2 regions of the Lachnoclostridium sp. Marseille-P6806 genome follow, and region 2 is predicted to be linked to the other one. Evidence: riboswitches for the same ligand, from Rfam matches in the RefSeq annotation. Region 2 holds a riboswitch; the other holds the start of a gene.
What was found. A riboswitch is a leader RNA that binds a small molecule or an ion and turns the genes downstream of it on or off. The one in region 2 is predicted to bind thiamine pyrophosphate.

Region 1: another riboswitch for thiamine pyrophosphate. It lies ahead of thiC (phosphomethylpyrimidine synthase ThiC); the one in region 2 lies ahead of ACESON_RS14270 (energy-coupled thiamine transporter ThiT).

The regions. Positions count from the first base shown of each region.
Region 1 is NZ_CAXSLG010000001.1:161,273-171,070, forward strand. It holds gene thiD (bifunctional hydroxymethylpyrimidine kinase/phosphomethylpyrimidine kinase) at 1-753, opposite strand, end outside; gene thiE (thiamine phosphate synthase) at 934-1,560, opposite strand; gene thiC (phosphomethylpyrimidine synthase ThiC) at 1,615-2,925, opposite strand; TPP riboswitch at 3,244-3,353, opposite strand; gene rhaM (L-rhamnose mutarotase) at 3,405-3,719, opposite strand; gene rhaD (rhamnulose-1-phosphate aldolase) at 3,733-4,557, opposite strand; gene ACESON_RS00705 (L-rhamnose isomerase) at 4,624-5,874, opposite strand; gene rhaB (rhamnulokinase) at 5,958-7,364, opposite strand; gene ACESON_RS00715 (AraC family transcriptional regulator) at 7,599-8,576, shown strand; gene ACESON_RS00720 (sugar phosphate isomerase/epimerase family protein) at 8,527-9,093, opposite strand; gene ACESON_RS00725 (hypothetical protein) at 9,090-9,371, opposite strand; partial or broken gene ACESON_RS00730 (glycoside hydrolase family 88 protein) at 9,401-9,718, opposite strand; gene ACESON_RS00735 (TRAP transporter small permease) at 9,715-9,798, opposite strand, start outside.
Region 2 is NZ_CAXSLG010000012.1:53,051-62,848, reverse strand. It holds gene ACESON_RS14310 (CitMHS family transporter) at 1-1,019, opposite strand, end outside; gene ACESON_RS14305 (helix-turn-helix domain-containing protein) at 1,076-1,231, shown strand; gene rlmH (23S rRNA (pseudouridine(1915)-N(3))-methyltransferase RlmH) at 1,247-1,726, opposite strand; gene ACESON_RS14295 (alpha/beta hydrolase) at 1,726-2,733, opposite strand; gene ACESON_RS14290 (hypothetical protein) at 2,798-4,267, opposite strand; gene ACESON_RS14285 (GNAT family N-acetyltransferase) at 4,276-4,776, opposite strand; gene ACESON_RS14280 (response regulator) at 4,844-5,542, opposite strand; gene ACESON_RS14275 (helix-hairpin-helix domain-containing protein) at 5,570-6,433, opposite strand; TPP riboswitch at 6,664-6,768, shown strand; gene ACESON_RS14270 (energy-coupled thiamine transporter ThiT) at 6,810-7,466, shown strand; gene ACESON_RS14265 (GH25 family lysozyme) at 7,645-8,592, opposite strand; gene ACESON_RS14260 (homocysteine S-methyltransferase family protein) at 8,865-9,798, opposite strand, start outside.

The DNA of each region.
Region 1 (9,798 bases), on a different contig from region 2:
TCCCTTTCCCAGATCCAGCCCGGATGCAAGAGCTCCTGTCAAATATGTTTTTGCCGCGCGGACACTCTCCTCAACACTTTTTCCCATGGCGAGCCCGCATGCAATCGCGCTGGAAAGGGTACAGCCTGTTCCATGGGTATTCATGCTGTCAATACGCTTTTCTCGGAACCAAATAAGCCTTCCATTCTGATAAAGCACATCGTTGGCCTCTGCCACCTGATGTCCTCCCTTTACAAGAACTGCGCCGCCGTACTTCTCTCCAATGCCCCGGGCTGCCTCCTCCATCTGCTTTTCATTTTCAATGCTTCTTCCCCAGAGAATTTCTGCCTCCGGAATATTCGGTGTCATAACAGCTGCCAGAGGAAGCAGCCTTTCCGCCAGCGCATCCATGGCATCCTCCGCCAGAAGACGACTTCCACTGGTAGATACCATGACTGGATCCAGGACAATATTTTTCGCCTGATATTCCTCCAGTTTATCGCCAATTACCCCTATCATTTTTTTCTGGGAAACCATTCCGATTTTAACTGCATCCGGAAAAATATCCTGAAAAACACAGTCCATCTGACTGGCTGTAAATGCAGGATCCACGTCGAAAATACCGGACACACCCATGGTATTCTGCGCTGTTAATGCTGTGATAACGCTCATTCCATAAAGCCCCAGGGCCGTCATAGTCTTTAAATCAGCCTGAATTCCGGCTCCTCCGCTGGAATCTGATCCAGCGATAGTCAGCACAGTTTTTCTGGTCATTTTTCTTCCTCCTCTATTTCGTAATCTGCCCGTAACTATTCCGGACGGCGTAAGAACTGGAAGAAAAATCCGTGTCAAGCTTGCTTGTAAGCGGGTCTTTCTTCCAGTTCTCACATCGGAGGAATCTCCGATGCTTCTTGTTCGGCTTTGCCGGACAAGAAGATGCCCCGTCCTGAACTGTTACAAAATTTCCTCTACTGCACTTCTCAATTCAGCTGTTGCTTTTTTAATATCCTCTGCTCCAAAAATACCAGATACTACAGCGGCTCCTGCAATGCCGGTTCCCTTCAGCTGACGGATATTCCCCTTGTGAATTCCTCCGATTGCCACTACAGGAATCGATACAGAAGCAGTGATCTCCTTCAGCCTCTCCATAGTCATAGGAAGGGCCTCCCTCTTTGTGGAGGAGCCAAAAACTGCGCCGGATCCAAGATAATCTGCCCCGGCCTTCTCTGCCCTCCTTGCCTGCTCCACTGTCTTTGCAGTGACACCCAGGATTTTGTCAGGGCCCAGAAGGCGGCGTACACAGGCTGCATCCATGTCCTCCTGACCAATGTGAACTCCCGCTGCATCACAGGCGAGAGCTACCTTCACATTATCGTTAATAATCAGAGGAACCCCATAGGAATCTGTCAAAGCCTTTATCTGCCTTGCCTCTTCTAAAAATGCATCGTCATCCAGCTTCTTTTCTCTTAACTGCACCAGAGTGACCCCTGCCTGCAAAGCCTCCTCCAGCTGACAGAACAGAGATTTTTCTCCTGTCCAGGTCCGATCTGTTACTGCATACACCCTCAAATCCAGCTTCATATCTTCTCTCCATTTTTCATTCAAATTTTCTGCCCTTTCAAGCTGAAAACTTTATCATTCATCATAAATATTAACAATTTCTCCATCCAGAATCCGGTTCATATTTTTCACTGCACAGAAATTTCCACACATGGAACAGGTGTCCTCTTTTTCCGGCTTTGCAGATGCCCGGTAAGCCCTGGCCTTTTCCGGATCAATAGAAAGCCGGAACATTTCTTCCCAGTCCAGCTTCTTCCGTGCCGTACTCATAGCCTTATCCCATTCCTTTGCGCCCTTGATTCCTTTTGCAATATCTGCTGCATGGGCTGCAATTTTTGATGCAATAATTCCCTCTTTCACGTCATTGACATCCGGAAGACGCAGGTGCTCTGCCGGAGTTACATAGCAGAGGAAAGAGGCTCCTGCTGCGGCTGCAATCGCTCCGCCAATCGCTGCTGTAATGTGATCATATCCCGGTGCAATGTCCGTTACCAGAGGTCCCAGTACATAGAAAGGAGCACCCTTGCAGACTGTCTGCTGAATCTTCATATTGGCAGCAATCTGATCCAAAGGCATATGTCCCGGCCCTTCAATCATAACCTGTACATCCTTTTCCCAGGCCCGTCTTGTCAGCTCTGCCAAAGTAATTAACTCCTCCATCTGGGAAATATCAGAGGCGTCCTCCAGACATCCCGGACGGCATGCATCTCCCAGACTCAGCGTCACATCATACTCTCTGCAGATATCGAGAATTCTCTCATAATGCTCATAGAAAGGATTCTCCTCCCCTGTCATTTCCATCCAGGCAAAAATAATAGAGCCGCCGCGGGAAACAATGTTAGTCAGACGCTTCGCATCCTTAAAACGCTTTGCTGTATTCCGATTGATTCCCACATGAATGGTCATAAAATCCACACCGTCCTGGGCATGCATTTCCACAATCTTAATCCATTCCTCTGAGGTAATTTCTTTAAGCGGCTTATGATAATAAACAACAGCATCATAAATCGGAACGGTTCCAATCATGGCAGGACACTCTGCGGTCAGCTTTCTGCGGAACTTCTGTGTATCACCAAAGGAGCTGAGATCCATAATGGATTCTGCCCCCATATTTACCGCATCTCTCACCTTTTCCAGCTCCATATCAATATCCTTCCAGTCTCTGGAAGTGCCGAGATTCACGTTAATTTTTGTCTTCAGCATAGAACCAATGGCATTGGGAACAATACTTGTATGCAGCTTGTTGCAGGGGATAATTGCCTTTCCCTCTGCAATCAGAGCCCTCAGCTTTTCTGGCGCCATCTGCTCCTTTTTTGCTGCTGCTTCCATTTCCTTTGTAATGATTCCCTTTCTTGCAGCGTCCATCTGTGTTGTGTATTCTCTCATAGATTTCCTCCTTTTTACGCGTCCTGAAAGGGGCTGTATCTGTCGAATGAGCCTTTAAATAATATAGAAAAACAAGAAAGAAACTCGCTCGCGAGCTTCTCCGCCTGCGGCGGGTCGCTTCTGCGACAAAATTCTCTACCGCCGCATGGCGATCCTCGCGGAGCGTTTTTGTTTCATAGGACGTAATTTCCTATGAAACAAAAAACGGCGTTTTCTGTAAGGCCTTTACGCTTACAAAAAAACGCCGCTTTCTCTCTGTTTTCGATCAGCCCGGATGCACTTTCGCATCCCGAATCCGGTCTGTCAACGGTCTGCATTCTGTATCCAGCATGAAATCCCTACGTTGGCATTACCCAAATCAGGTACAATTGGTCGAAGTTCGATTACTTCCTCTCAGCCTGCTCCTACAAGCTCCCTTATCTACGCATATTTATTCTTCTACAGAATAACACCAAAAAGGAAATCTGTCCAGTATTTCCTCAATCCAGATGAAATACAGGGCTTAAATCCACACAAACAGGGCTGTTGTCCGGATTGGTTTCCATAATATCAGCCATAAAATCCCACCATTTCCGGTTAATGGCCGTATCAGCAGAGGCAGCCCAACGCTCCTCATCCTCTACCTCCAGATATCCGTACAGCACATGGGTTTCCCGATCCAGATAAATGGAATAATTGTGTCCGCCGTACTCGTGAATCATATCCCGCATTTCCGGCCAGAGCTGATTATGACGCTTCTCATATTCCTCTTCCATGCCTGGATAAAGAAACATTTTAAATCCTTTTCTTACCATTTTTCGTCACCTCTTATTTCTCATACAGGAATTTCTCTGGCAGAGTTACTCGGAAATCCTTTGCCAGATCCCGGAAGTTCTGGGGTGTAATAGTCTGAAGCTTATTCGGCTGCATAGACAGCATTTTTACCAGAATCTCAGCAGATTTTTCTACGGTATGCATCAGTCCGAAGGTCAAATCAAAATCCTCTCCTGCTGCAAACATTCCATGATGAGCCCAGATTGCCACATCATATTTTTTCATAAGCTCACTGGTAGCTACGGCAATGTCGCGTCCGCCGGGAACCATCCAGGGCACTACACCGATTCCGTCCGGGAAAACAACAGGACACTCGGTTGCCATTTCCCAAAGCTCTCTGGTAAACACCTCATCAGACAGAGGAAGAACAAAGGTCAGAGCAATCACATTGGTTGTGTGAGCGTGATAAATCACACGGTATTTTCCGTCGGTTGCCTGCTTCTTTACTTCGTGATTCATCAGATGAGAAGGCAGCTCACTGGTAGGACGTCCGCCGTTTTTCAGTCCCCAGACAATCCGATAGGATTCTCCCTTTTCATCTACCTCAATCATGCAGATGGAATCCTCCGGGTTAATGATAACGTTTCTGAAATATTTTCCACTTCCGGTTACAAGAAAATACTCTCCAGCCAGTCCAGGCACTGAGGTGCCGATGGGCTGCCACGGTCCGGGATTAAAATTCTCTCTGACACTGTCTGCCTCCTCCGGCTTTACGCGGTAAGACAGATTTCCGCCGTTTCTCTCATGCCATCCCTGCTCCCATCCATCATTTGCCATGCGGATAAATCCCTGTACAAACTCTGCATCTAAAAATTTCATACTTGTTATTTCCTCCTTCTCCCTTTCTGCCGGGGACTCTTTCTCGTTTCTTCTATTCTCTTTTCATTATTTCCGTACTGACAGTACGTCCTTTTCATATTTCTCAATCTCTTCAAACATCTGGCTGTCCACAGCTACCTGGCAGCGGCGGCAGTATTCTTCCCAAACCTCTCCCAGCGGGTACATTTTCAGGTTCTCCTGCATTACCATCAGCTCTGTCATACGGTTCTCCTCCTGCAGTCTGCGAAGCTCTGCATACGGAGTGCACAAAGCAGAAAGCAGAGCCTTCTGGAAGCTGCGGAAACCAACTGCCCATGCAGAAATCCGGTTAATGCTGGCATCAAAATAATCCAGTGCAATATATACCCGATCCAGAGCGTCATTGCGGACAATCTCCTTGGCAATCTCTCTTGTTTCATCATCGTAAAGAACAACATGATCACTGTCCCAGCGAACCGGTCTTGTTACATGAAGAGCAATTTCCGGGAAGAAGCACAGCAGAGCCGGAATCTTGTCAGATACCATCTCTGTGGGATGATAATGACCGTTATCCATCAGCGGAAGCACACCGTCATGGGTTGCAGCAAAGCTTAATGCAAACTCTGCGGAACCAGCAGTATAGGACTCTACTCCAATGCCGAATACCTTGGATTCCACACAGGGCTTTACCAGGTTTTTATCAAATGGCTGAGACAGAATCTGCTCAATAGAATCCTTATAGCGCAGTCTCGGTCCCATTCTGTCTGCCGGAATATCCTTGTATCCGTCTCCGGTCCAGATATTCATTACACAGGGAACACCTGTCTCTTTTGCAAAATATTCAGAAATCCGGATACATGCCTTGCCATGCTCAATCCAGAATTTTCTCGTTTCCTCGTCTGGACTGCTTAAAGTCAGACCATCCTTTACCTTCGGGTGAGAGAAAAAGGTGGGGTTAAAATCAATGCCCATCTGATGCTTTTTTGCAAACTCTACCCATTTTTCAAAATGCTTCGGTTCCAGCTTGTCACGATCCACTTCCTGGCCCGGCCCAAAAACAGCATAGCTGGCATGAAGGTTCAGTTTCTTTTTTCCCGGCATCAGGCTCAGAGCCTGCTCCATATCTGCCATCAGCTCCTGAGGAGTTCTCGCCTTTCCCGGATAGTTTCCTGTAGTCTGAATGCCTCCGGTCAGAGGACCGTCCTGATCAAAGCCCTTTACATCATCGCCCTGCCAGCAATGAAGGGATACGGGAATCTTCATCATCTTTTCAATTACTGCCTCTGTGTCCACACCTGCCAGACGGTATTTTTCTCTGGCTGCTTCATAATGATTCATTTTTGTCTCCTTTCGCATGCTTTCTTTTTTCATCTGTCATGCTTCTTTTTTCATCTATTTTCAGTTCCCTAAATGATGCTTCTTCAGCCCTTCTGATACTCACGAATGGGGAAGGATTCTGCCACACAGGCTCTTGCCTGCATAAGCCGTGCAAATTCTCCTTTTCCTATCATCTGAGCCATCAGATTTCCTATTGCCGTTGCTTCCGATGGTCCTGCCAGCACCTGGCGTCCTGACTGACTGGCAGTCAGTCTGTTTAAATAATCGGCATTGGCCCCGCCACCTACAATGTGAATGGTATCATAGTACTCTCCCGTCAGCTGCTCAATCTCCTGAACGATCTCCCCATAGCACTTCGCCAAACTCTGATAGATGACTGCTGCCAATTCTCCTGTTGTTTCCGGAACTCTCTGTCCCGATTTTTCGCAATACTGGCGCACGGCCTCTGTCATACTTTCCGGAGCCAGAAATTCCTGTGCATTTACAAATACCCGGGACGGAAAATCACTGCATTCATCCGCCATTTCACAGAGCTGAGCGAAAGAATACTGATCCTTTTCTTCATGGCGGACAGACTGAATCATCCACAGTCCCATAATGTTTTTCAGATACCGGTATCGGAAATCATATCCGCCCTCATTGGTAAAATTCTTCTGACGGCTTTCCTCTGTGCAGATGGCCTTTTTATTTTCCGTTCCCATTAAAGACCAGGTGCCGGAGCTGATGTACAGGCAGTTATCCTCCTGACACGGAACTGCCATAACAGCAGAAGCCGTATCGTGGGTAGCAGGAAGTACAACCTGACAGGAAAATCCCACTTCTTTTTCGATTTCCTTTGTAAAAACGCCCACCTGAGTTCCCGGCTGGCTCAAAGGCAGAAACATCTCTCTGGGATAACCAAGACGGCTTATCACCTCATCATCCCAGTCCTTTGTCTCTGCATTCACCAGCTGCGTGCTGGTTGCATTGGTATATTCCGAACGCTTCTCTCCGGTCAGCAGAAAATGAAAATAATCCGGCAGCATCAGAAAGGTTCTTGCCTGTTCAAGATATTCCGGATGCGCCTTTTTTACTGCCATCAGCTGGAATACCGTATTAAAGATCTGCTTCTGAATTCCGGTTCTCTGATACAGCTCCTTTTCCGGAATCAGGCGGTAAACCTCCTCGTCCATTCCTGCTGTACGGCTGTCCCGGTATCCAAAGGTATCTCCCAGTATCTGATCCTGCTCATCCAAAAGCACATAATCCACTGCCCAGGTATCAATTCCCATAGAAACAGGAATCTTGCCAAGCTCTCCACAGCGCCGGATTCCTGTCTTGATTTCCTGAAACAGCACAGGAATATCCCAGCACAGTCCCTCTTTCGTCTGCTTCATCCCGTTTTCAAAACGGTAAATCTCCTCTAGTACCAGCCGTCCCTTTTCCAGATGGCCCAGCATATGTCTTCCGCTGGATGCGCCAATGTCAACGGCAAGAAAATATGGACTCATGTTGCCCCTCCTCCTAAATTTCTTATGACTGAACTGTTATTTATTTTATAAAAAAAATCCTCTCCCTAAAAGCACACCGTTTGATGAAAGATCTGTCCTTATTTGCAAATCTTTAAAAATATGATATGATAGCAGGAAAGAAGCTCTCTGCCTGGCAGCCTTTTTTCTCTGGCGCGCAGTTCGCTTCCCTGGCTGCCAAAAAATACCCTGCAGACGAAAAAAGGAGGAACGATTATGAATCAGCAGCTGATCCGTGAATTAAGCCAGATCACAGAAGAAGAACAGCGTATTTTAGACGGAGATCCATCCATTGATCCCGCCATCTACTCCGATTCCCCCGCCTTTGTCATTGACAGCCGGAAAATGCTCCAGAAGGGAAAGCTGATTCAGGTTCGCCCACACACTCGTTTTGTCCATTTTCCCAGGCATACACACAATTATGTGGAAATGATTTATATGTGTTCCGGTCAGACTGTTCATGTAATCAACGGCTCGAAAATCGTCCTTCGCACCGGAGAACTGCTGATTTTAAACCAGCATGCTACCCAGGAAATCTTACCCGCCTCAGCAGAAGATATTGCCGTAAATTTTATTATTCTTCCTGAATTTTTTGATCAGACTCTGGCCATGCTTGGCTCTGAGCCAAGCATGCTTCGGGACTTTGTTAGCGGCTGTCTTCAGTCCGCAGACTCTCCTGTTTCCTACCTTCACTTTCAGGTATCCGGGATTCTTCCTGTTCAGAATCTTGTGGAAAATCTTGTCTGGACCATTACCCATGAGCTCCAGAATAAACGGCTCATGAACCAGATTACCATGGGGCTTTTATTTCTTCAGCTTTTAAACCATATGGACAAAATCCAGACTGGTCAGAATTCCTTTGAGCAGGAGCTTTTGATGAATGTTCTCCAGTATGTAGAGGAACACTACCGGGACGGCTCTCTCACTGCCCTGTCCAACCATTTAAACTGTGAATTCACCTGGCTTTCCAAAACGATTTTAAAGCTTTCCGGCTATACCTACACAGATCTGGTTCAAAAAAAGCGGCTGGAGCAGGCCTGCTTTCTCCTGCGCACCACCGCTTTGTCTGTCACCGATATCAGTCTTGCCGTAGGCTATGATAATTTCAGTTATTTTCACCGGATTTTTCGGAAAACGGTTGGCCTTACTCCCGGCGCTTACCGGAAAAGTCAGGGCCTCCCAGACTCCTCATAAAGGCGATGTCCTCTTTTGCAAACAGCAGGTTCATTTCTTCTCTTAAAAGATAAATTTCCCTCTTCTGCTTTTCCAGCCATCTGCTGATGGCAGTATAATCCATCACGCCGGCGCCCAGAGCTTCCGGCTGATAGATTTTCCTCCCATCCAAGCTGAAATCCTTAATATGCATCACATCTACAAAATCGCCCACAGCCTCCAGCCACTGGGTCCAATAAGCGCCCTGAAAGGTTTTCTCCGGATGCTTCAGCAAATTTGAAGCATCAAAAATGATTCTAAGATGAGCCGCATCTCCGACTTTTTCCAGAACCTCCATCGTGGTTTCCAAATTCTCCAGAGGATGCCAACAGACTGGCTCAATCGCCAGGGGCATATCTACGCGAACTGCCTCCTCCACACCCCGGAGAATGCTGTCCATCATAAATGGCTTCCACTGCTTCCTCAGTTCCCAGTTCAGCCGGGGATAGGCTGTTTCCGTTCCTACTACGTGTGCTCCCAGCTCCTTTGCCCAGGTCATGCTTTTTTCAGCGTATCTACTGCATAGCTGCGGACCTCCTCATCTGGATTTCCCAAATCCATATAGCAGCCAAAGACTGCAATATCAATCTTCTGCTTTTCAAAAGACCTCCGGATCTGCTCCAGCTTTTCCGCAGTAATATCTTCATAACCTCCTATGCCCAGAAAGGCCTTGGGAAGGGCCAGCTGAGCAGCCTCATACTCCTCGTCATGAAGCAGTCCGTCCAGTTCCCCGATTTCTCTCCGGCCAAAATCATGGGCGCGTACCCCTATTTTCATCACAATTCTCCTTTTTACATTCCCAGGCCTTCTGCCAGAGTCAGAAGAGGAGTGGTCGTATTGATATTTTTGGATGGCAGACCTTCCCGGATATTGTCCTCAAACCAGTGATACAGGAAATCCCGGTACTCCTGATTGTTCTTTACCTTCATAATCTTTAACAGCCCGTAAAGACCTACTCCCTGGGGCCAGTCCCACTCTTTAATCCCAAAATCTCTGCGGAAAAAACCAATTTTTTCTCCGCCGGCCTCCAGCTCCTTTTCATCCTCCGGACCGCCCAGATTCATCAGCTTCTGGATCACCAGATCCAGCTTTTTCTCCAGTTCTGCCTGATTAATTCCTTTCATTTTTTCCTCCTTCTCTGTTTCAGAGAATTTCTCAAACGTTCAATCCTATAGCATACCATCAAAACACCGCTGACCGGTAC
Region 2 (9,798 bases):
ATCAGCGGCAGGAAACGTCCCATAGACTGGGGCATCATGGATGCCAGCATAGTTGCCATGTGATTCATAATCTGGCTGTCTTCCAGGACACCCAGGAACACACCTGCAGCCAGAATGGTTGAGGCCATAGTTAAAGCCGGGCCTGCATGAGATTTAATAATTTTTCCCTGAAGCTTTGCTCCCGGATAGTTTACCAGAAGAGCAACCACACATCCTACCATAAAAATATAATAGGACGGAACCTTTACAAACACAAGTGCCAGAATAATAATCAAAGTCCAAATCAGATTAAATACAAACAGCTTTGGTCTTGCCAGTCCATTGTCTGCTGTTGTCTCTGCCATCTCTTCGGTATCCTCGTATCCCTCGATTATCAGGGTACTGTTTTCGCCTGCTCCGCGCTTTTTCTCCACAGTTCCCCAGAAGATCGCAGTAATCAAAGCAATTACAATACCTACAAGCTGCATCGGAAGAAGCTTCATCCACAGTACATTTGCATCAATACCAAGGACAGATGCAGATCGCATAGTCGGACCGCCCCACGGAAGCAGATTCATAACTCCCATAGCTGTTACACAGATTAACAGCAGTGTAGTTGGACGCATTTTCAGCTTTTTATACACAGGAAGCATAGCTGGAAGCGTAATCAGAAATGTGGAAGCGCCGCCTCCATCCAGATGTCCAATCATTGCAATGATGCAGGTCATCAGAGCACCCCCTACTACATTGTTTCCTACCCTTTTCATTAATGCATTAATAATACGATCAAACATTCCAACATCTGTCATAATTCCGAAAAACAGAACGGAAAAAATAAACAGAGCAGCTGTAGAGTGTACGCCCTTTACACCCTCAGCGATAAACTCTCCCATCTCATTGATGGAATAGGTTCCTGTCAGAACCAAAATCAGTGCGGTAACCGTTGATACGCCAATAAACGCAATGACAGGTACGGTGATATTCCGCAGCAGCAGTACAATGATCATGACGATCGTAGCAAAACCAAGCATGGCAAGCATCGTCTCATTCCTTTCTTCTGTTTCTCCAGAATCCGGGACAGATTTTTACAAAAGATATGATTTATGAAGCTGTCTGGGGCAATTCTGTCGCCGTAGATGATAATGCCATCATGGTCTATATCAATCGCCTCCAAAGCAAGATTGAAGATGACCGTCAGAAGCCTGCTCATATTCTTACGGTTCGGGGACTGGGATACCGTTTTGTCCCCTAGAACCGTTTCGAGCTATTATTTGTGATACGGTTCTCCGCTGATAATTCGATAACTGCGGTAAATCTGCTCCAGCAAAATCACCCGCATCAGCTGGTGAGGAAATGTCATGGGAGAAAAGCTCAGATGATAATCCGCCCGTTTCAGAACCTCGTCAGAAAGCCCCAGAGAGCCTCCGATAATCAGAACAATCTGGCTCTGACCATCTACCCCCAGCTTATTCAGCTTACTGGCCAGCTGTTCAGAGCTCAGCATGGTTCCCTGCACAGCCAGGGCAATCACATAAGCACCGTCCTTAATCTGCGCCAGGATCCGGCTCCCCTCTTTTTCTTTAATCTGCCGTTCCTGAGCCTCACTGGCTCCGTCCGGCGTTTTTTCATCTGCCACCTGAATCACTTCCAACCGGCAATAACGGCTCAGCCGTTTGCTGTATTCTGCAATGGCATCTGTATAAAATTTTTCTTTGATCTTCCCAACTGCAATTACTGTAATCTTCACTATCCCTGTCTCTCCCGCATTTTTCCCGTCTTCCGTTTCCTTCTCCTTCCGGATTTTACTACCCGAACCGGACGTCCTTCTCTTTTTTGTTCTATTCCATAGATAATTTCCAGAAAACGGCTGACCTCATCCCATGCTTCCCGGCTTTCTGGAATCAGGCGCATAGCCATCTGGAATACATGAAACATTCCGTCATATACCGACAGCCGTACCTTTCTGTGGGCTCTCTTCAGCTTTCCGGCCACAGTCAGAGTATCCGAAAGAAGTACTTCCTCGCTTCCCACCTGCAAAAGCACCGGAGGAAAGCCCTCGTAGGTTCCGAAAGCAGGAGAAATATAAGGATTCTTCGGATCCGCATTTCCAATATAAGGACTGTTATAAAGCATATTTTCTCTGGTCCCTCCAAACTGAGGATCCCGCTCAAAATTATAAGTATGGGATTCTCCGCTGCAGGTCAGATCAGTCCACGGAGACATCAAAACCATTCCACCTGGCATGGGAAGTCCGTGATCCCGAAGGTACAAAACAAGGGCCAGAGCCAGACCGCCCCCTGCAGAATCGCCTGCCACAATGATTTTCTCTGCAGCATAATGGCGTTCCTCCAAAAGCCAGCCATAAGCAGCCACCGCATCTCCCAAAGCCGCCGGAAAAGGAAACCTGGGCGCAACCCGGTAGTCCACCGTCAGCACATCGCCTCCCAGACTCCGCCTGGAATACTGCATGGCAAAATCCCGATACGTGTTTTTCATGGGACCAATATAGCCTCCCCCATGAAGCTGCAGAATCACTCTGCCTGTAAAAACACCGGAGGGCCGAAGATATTCCATCTTGCAGTCCCCCAGCTCAATAATTTCATAATCGTAATCTGCCGGGCAGATCCAGGCAGGCTCCACCGGATTTGCCCGGTATTCTCCTGTCTGAAACTTATGTCCCATGGCCGAGTCCATCATATTTTTCATCATGTCCCGCACCACCTTGCCCCGCAAACTGACTTTTTCTTTTCTCATCCGTTCACCTGCTGCCTGTCATACTTATTCTGTCTTTCTCTGCAATCCCTATGATGTCTTCTGTTTATACATGAAATCTGCGCTTCAGTTCATCCTCCCAGCTTCTTTGCCCGCTTGCATATTCAAAAATGCCTCTGGCTGCCGTTCCGCCGGTGCGTCCTACTTTCCGGGCCAAACGGGCTGCCTTCTCCTCGCCGCCCTTCTGAAGAATCAGAATCTTGCGGATTCGCGGATACATATCCCGCTTTCTGGCTGCACACAGCTCATTTCCCTCCAAACGCACAGAGATTCCGTCCTGTCTCAGCTTTCTGAAAAATCTCTTCTGCAGACAGCTGTCTGCAAAAACAGATGTAAAAGTGACAACCACCTCATCTCCCCAGGCGCAGACTGCACATTTCACCGGCTGTTTTCTGGAAACGCCGATCATCATATGAAACCGCTTAACATCCTCTTTGTACTGCGGATCCATTGATATGGGGCCAATATTGGAAAGAGTCATGGTATAGGCCCGATCCTTCATTCCGAAAATCATCCGAAGAACCGGAGCTTTGATAAACAGGGGAATTGCCCTTAAATACCATTTTTTCTCATTTGACACATTATAGGAAATATTCTGCTCCAGCTTTTCCTTGTCAATTTTCCGATCCATCTGCCGGCTGATTTTTCCAAGAAGCGTATCAAAATCCATGTGAGGATCTGAAAAAAGCTGTCCAATCATCGTTACCGCGAAAAAATTCGCCATCGTCTCAGAACCGAAAAAGGCCCTCAAATTAATGGGGAGATTCAAAACCACAGGAAGCTTTCCTGCTCCTCCGCGAAGATACTCCTGCCAGATGGACCAGATCAGAACAGCTGCCAGATACTTTGTCACACTGACCTTGTGGCTTTTGCACACCTGCTTCAGCTGCGCCAGATTCACATAGCCATGAAGCACCTGACCAGTTCCCAGAGGCAGATACGCCCCCTCCAGGCGATAGGCAGGACGCGAGCTGTAGCTTTTATGCTTCATTTCCCGATAATTTTCCAGATAACTGTCCTCTGTATGAAAACGAAGCTGTGCCTCGTCCCGATCATCCTCCGAGGTCCATTCATCAGAAGCCTCTCCTCGTTTCAGATTCAGATACTGGGCAGTCAGGCTTTTCAGAAAATTCGCAGCCCCCAGGCCATCTGTCAGCGCATGAAACACCTCCAGATTAATCCGGTTCCCATAATAGGAAACCCGGAAAAGAAAACGCTGGCTTCCATGAGGATCCAGATACCGGCAGGGATAGGTATTCTCCCGCTGTACCCTGGGGATCCTGGTATTCTCCTCAAAGTAATACCAGAACAGGCCCCGGCGCAGCTTCACCCGAAAATTCCTGATATGGGGCAGAATATCCTCCAGCGCCTGCTGCAGAATGTCCGGATCCACCGGCTCCTTCAGAGTCACAGAAATGCGAAATACCTGGCTCATCTGCTCATTGGCAATAACCGGGAAAATTTTCGCCGTATTATCCAGTCTCCTCCAACGTTTTCTCCATTTTTTTCTTTCCATGAGATCCCTCACTTTTCTCTGGGAAATTCCAGAATCATATCATACCAGACTGCTCCGCCGTGAACCGACTGGGACAGTCCCAGATTTTTGTAGCCAAATCTCTCATAAAAGCCAATCAAACGATCCTTGCAGGTCAAAATCAGACCCTCTCTGCCCTTTTCCTGAGCGTCTGCAATCAGATGCTCCATCAGACGGGAAGCCAGTCCCTGATGCTGATATTCCGGAATCACATCCAGGCCGAAAATACTCTGATAAATCCCGTCCTCCTTGTGATATGATGCGTCCTCAAACATTTCGTCAAAGATTACCCGGCTGTCGGTTACACATCCGTTGATAAATCCGATGATTTCTCCTTCCTTTTCCGCCACAAAAAAGCTGTCCGGAAATGTGGAAATCCGCTGTAAAAAGGATTCCCTGGGCGCCGCTTCTGCTTTCGGAAAGCAAACCGCCTCCACCTGAGTTACTGCATCAAGATCCTCCAGCTTAACTTTTCTAATTAAAATTTCCATCCTGCATATCCTCTGTCTCTTTCCTGATAGTATTTCATATGCTTCACGCAACTATTCAAAACGAACCCTATGCGCGGAAATAATACCCTACGCCCCATTTGGTATGCACATATTTGGGATCGCTGGGACTTGGCTCAATCTTTTCTCTCAGGCGGCGCACATGTACATCCACCGTCCGCACATCACCAGACTCAGATGCCTTATTTCCCCAGACAAAGCTAAGAAGGCTTTCCCGGCTGTAAACCTTATTGGGATTGCACACCAGAAGCTCCAGGAGGTCAAACTCCTTCGCTGTAAGATTGATTTCCTTTTCTCCGATAAAAACTCTTCTGCCCTCCCGATCCAGCTTCAAATCTCCAGCTGTGATCATCTTTGTCTCTGCCTGACCGCCTCTGCGCGACTTTTTCGAGCTGCGGCGCATAATTGCCTTGATACGCGCCTTCACCTCAAGGATATTGAAGGGTTTTGTAATATAATCATCTGCACCGTATTCCAGTCCCAGAATCTTATCCATGTCTCCGCCCTTGGCCGTCAGCATAATCACTGGCATTTCTGAAAACTCACGAATTGCCTGACACACCTCAAATCCATCATATTTAGGCAGCATCACATCCAGAAGTACTACATCATACTCCGTCTGCTTTGCCAGATTAATTGCTTCTTCGCCGTCATAGGCGCAATCTACTTCCATTCCATCCTGCTCCAGGCTGAAACGAATCCCCTTTACAATCAGTTTTTCATCATCTACCACCAGAATCTTTGCCATTACTCTCTCTCCTGCCAAACGCTCTATTTATACCTCAATCTGATCCTTCAGTTTTCGGAAAGAAGCCTCCTTGATTCCAGGAACATTCATAATATCCTCAATCCTTGAAAAAGCCCCCTGTTCTGTCCGGTAGCGGATAATATCCGCTGCCCTGGACTCCCCAATCCCTGTCAGTGTCATAAGTTCTTCTTTAGAAGCTGAATTAATATTTACTTTTTTCATCGGAACAGCCCCTCTGTCCTGGCTGTATGCATCTGCTGCTCCAAAGCCGCTTCCGCCAGTTTCCGGAACCGTATCTGACCCGATTTGTCCGTTCCAGGAAGGATCCGATGCCTGCGCCTCGTCCGGGACAAGAATCTTCATCCCGTCAAAAACCGGCTCTGCCAGATTCAGATATTCTGGCCTTGCTTCTTCGGTGAAACCGCCTGCCAGCTCCACAGCCTCAAAAATCCGCTGTCCTTCCTCCAGCTTATAAACGCCGGGACTTGTCACCTGACCGCAGACATAAACATAGCAGGAGGTATCCCCACTGTCAGAATCCCTTCCGCCTGTCTCTCTTCGTTCCGTCAGATCTTCTCCTGAAGCCGCCTCTGCAGTTCCCATCTTTTTTTCTTCGGAAGCTCCGTCGGCAGCTGCCTCCTGTTTTTCTTCAGAAAGCCCATCTGAAACTTTCGCCTGTTTTTCTTCGGCAGCTTTGTCTGTGCCGCCTTCACTTTCTGTAAATGCCTCTTCCTCCAGGAAACCCTCTGCATGAGAAAATCGTTCTTCTGCCACAGGAGAATCCTTTGTTCTGCAGCTGTAACAGCAGCCTCCTACTGCAAACACCAATCCCAGTGCCAGCCATCTGACCGCTTTCATCCAGGTTCTGCTTTCCGATAAGTTTTGATTCATAGTTTTCCCTCCGTTCCGGAGAGAATCCCAATTCAGCCTGATTCTATTCTACCGAAATCCCCCTGCAAATACAAGCGGTATTTTCGAGTAATCGTTCAGTCCGGCGCTTCTTGTCCGCTGTAAGCAGGTAAGAAGATGCATGGCTGAACGGCAACAGCTTGACAATCTTTTTACCCTAGAGTATACTTTTTTCATAAACGGCGTTTTTAATATCTGCCGTCATATTCTATACAACACGCTAGGGGTGCCTTTACTGGCTGAGAATGGCGGCTTTCGCCTGACCCTCATCACTTGATCCGGATCATACCGGCGTAAGGAAGCATGATACTTACCGTAAAGTCCCCCTGTGCTGTTATTCACAAAGGAGGCTTTTTTTATGTCAATTGTTACTGCTGACGGCGGCCTGACCGCTCTTGGCTATGGACTCAGCATTCTGGCTGCTGCTCTTTTCTTTTTTATTGCCGGCATGATCTCCCGGAATCAAAAAACAAAAATCTCTGCCAGACAGCTGGTTTTCTGCGGAACTGCCATGGCCCTTGCTTACATTGCTTCTTACATCCGCCTGATTCCCAAAATGCCCTATGGCGGTTCTGTCACACTGTTCAGTATGCTTTTTATCTGTCTGATTGGTTACTGGTACGGAGTTCGAGCCGGAATCATGACCGGCCTGGCCTATGGCATTCTTCAGTTTATTCAGGAACCCTATGTCCTTTCCCTGTTCCAGGTATGCTGTGACTATGTTCTGGCCTTTGCAGGACTGGGGCTTGCCGGACTGTTCTCCAAATCAAAAAACGGTCTGGTCAAAGGATATCTCCTGGGAATTCTGGTTCGCGGCCTGTTTCACGTCATTGGCGGCTATCTCTACTGGATGGACTATATGCCGGAGAATTTCCCCCAGCAGCTGGCTATGCTTTACCCGATTGTCTATAACTATTCCTATATTCTGGCAGAAGGCATCCTGACGCTTATCGTCATCTCTCTTCCGCCGGTAAAAAAAGGCCTGACACAAATCAAGGCACTGGCGCAGGGGTAGGAAAAAACTCCTGTTTCTTATAACAATACCCTCATCTGAAATGGAAAAACAGCAGACCGGTATCATTTTATACCAGAACTGCTGTTTTTCACATTCTGTAATTGTTCAGAACGGGGCATCCTCTTGTCCGGCAAAACCATCAGGAAGCATCAGAGCTTCCCTCGCTGATAACTCTTTGTCACGGAATCCACACACCGTTTTCTGCAAAAGAATACATCACATCACCAATCTGACAGCTTTCATTTACAGCCATTTTTCCATCTTCCTTTAGATAATACCAGTTTTCTCCCAGCTGAAGCCATCCTGTTTTCTTCTGGTAATTCTCATAGTAGTACCAGCTTCCGTTAATCGGTCTCCATCCAGTTCCCGGAAATAAATGAGTGTAATCGGCAAAGGCAATTTCAATGCAGACCTTCCCCGTAATTCCCGCAACCGTTCCGTCCTTGGTGTACTGCCAGATTGTGCGGTTGGGATATTCGTTCACCGATGTTTCATATCGGGCATACCAGATATCATAGGGAATCTGGGATGTATCCATATGTCTGGTCAGCCACTCATTATTTGCATACACAACCGGTCTGTAACCGGCTTCTGCAATCACCTGGCAGAATGCATTCACCTGACTGGTAATCTCCTGAGGCGTTTTTCCCATATCCAGCAGATACTGAGACTCCACATCATAGGCCACCGGATAGGAAACGGGATAATCCTTAATCTGCTCCAGAACAAACCGGGCTTCCTGCCTTGCTGTCTCCTCATCTAACGCCTGGGTATAGAAAAAGACGCCAGTTCGGATTCCGTGGGCTGACGCAGCCTGCATATTTGCTGCAAAATACGGATCCAGATCATTGAGATAGCCCAGCCGAACCATCGCAAAGGTTACGCCGTCCCCGCGAACCTGATTCCAGTCAATCTCCCCTGCTTTATTCTGATACTTTGAAATCGTAACGCCCTTTGCCAGCGCCCCCTCCACAGCTGTTCCATTGGCCCGGATAAACTGTCCGTTCGTCACAGTCAGCTGTTCAGGAAGCTCCGCACGGGCAGTCATTACCGGCGTCTGCAGCGCCATAAGGGCACAAAGTCCCGCTGCTGCAGCCCTCCGCAGTCTCCCTCTCTTTCTGAACATATGCCTTCATCCTTTCCTAATTGACAAATTGTATCTGTTCAGGACGGCGGGAGATCTGGCAGAAAAATTCGTGTCAAGCTTGCTTGCAAGCGGGTTTTCCTGCCAGCTCTCACATCGGAGGAATCTCCGATGCTTCTTGTTCGGCTTTGCCGGACAAGAAGATGCCCCGTCCTGAACAGTTACATTGATTTCAATATAGGACACTTTCTGATAAAAAACAATGAAATGTTCATTACATTTTTATTACAATTATACTGTGACAGAAAAGCTGTCTATTCTTGTTTTTCCTGATTACCAAACAATGCTTCTGCATATGCCACCGAGGCCATCGCATCCCGGCAATATCGATCCGCCCCCATAGTATCTGCATATTCCTGGGTCAAAACAGCTCCTCCCACCATAACGCGAGCCCAGGGAGCCTTTTCCCTCAGCTGTCTTATGGTTTCCTCCATGCTGGGAACCGTTGTTGTCATCAAAGCGCTCAACCCCACCAGGCGAACCTGATTTTTTACTGCTTCTTCCACAATTCGTTCCGGCGGCACGTCCTTTCCCAGATCCAATACCTCATAGCTGTAATTTTCCAACAGCACCTTCACAATATTTTTTCCAATATCGTGAATATCACCCTTAACCGTTGCCAGAATAATCGAACCCTTGCTTTCCTGCTTTACTCCGCTTGCAGCCATTTTTTCTTTGATAATGTCAAAGGCAGCTCTGGCCGCTTCCGCGCTCATTAACAGCTGAGGCAAAAACAGCGTTCCCTGTTCAAATCCCTTTCCCACCCGATCCAGGGCTGGAATCATGTGACTGTTAATGATTTCCAGAGCATCCTTCTCTTTCAAAAGCTCACCTACTGCAGCCGATGCCTGTTCCCGCAGTCCTTTCTCAATTCCTGTCTCCAGGGCTTCTGCTGGGCCGCCTTCCCTGGCCGCCGCTTCCACAGAAGCTCCTTCTGGAGACGACGGGGATTTTGAAAACTGACTGCCTGTCTGTGTTCCGGCTCTGTTCTGCTGTCCATATTTCTGAATATACTCCCCGCACTGAGGATCCAGATCCATCAGCGCCCGGAAGCTGTAATATGCCCGCATCATAGCTTCTGAATTGGGATTTATAATCGCAGCATTCAGTCCGCACTCCATAGCCATTGTAAAGAAAGCACTATTGATAATCTCTCTCTGAGGCAGGCCAAAGGAAATATTAGAAACA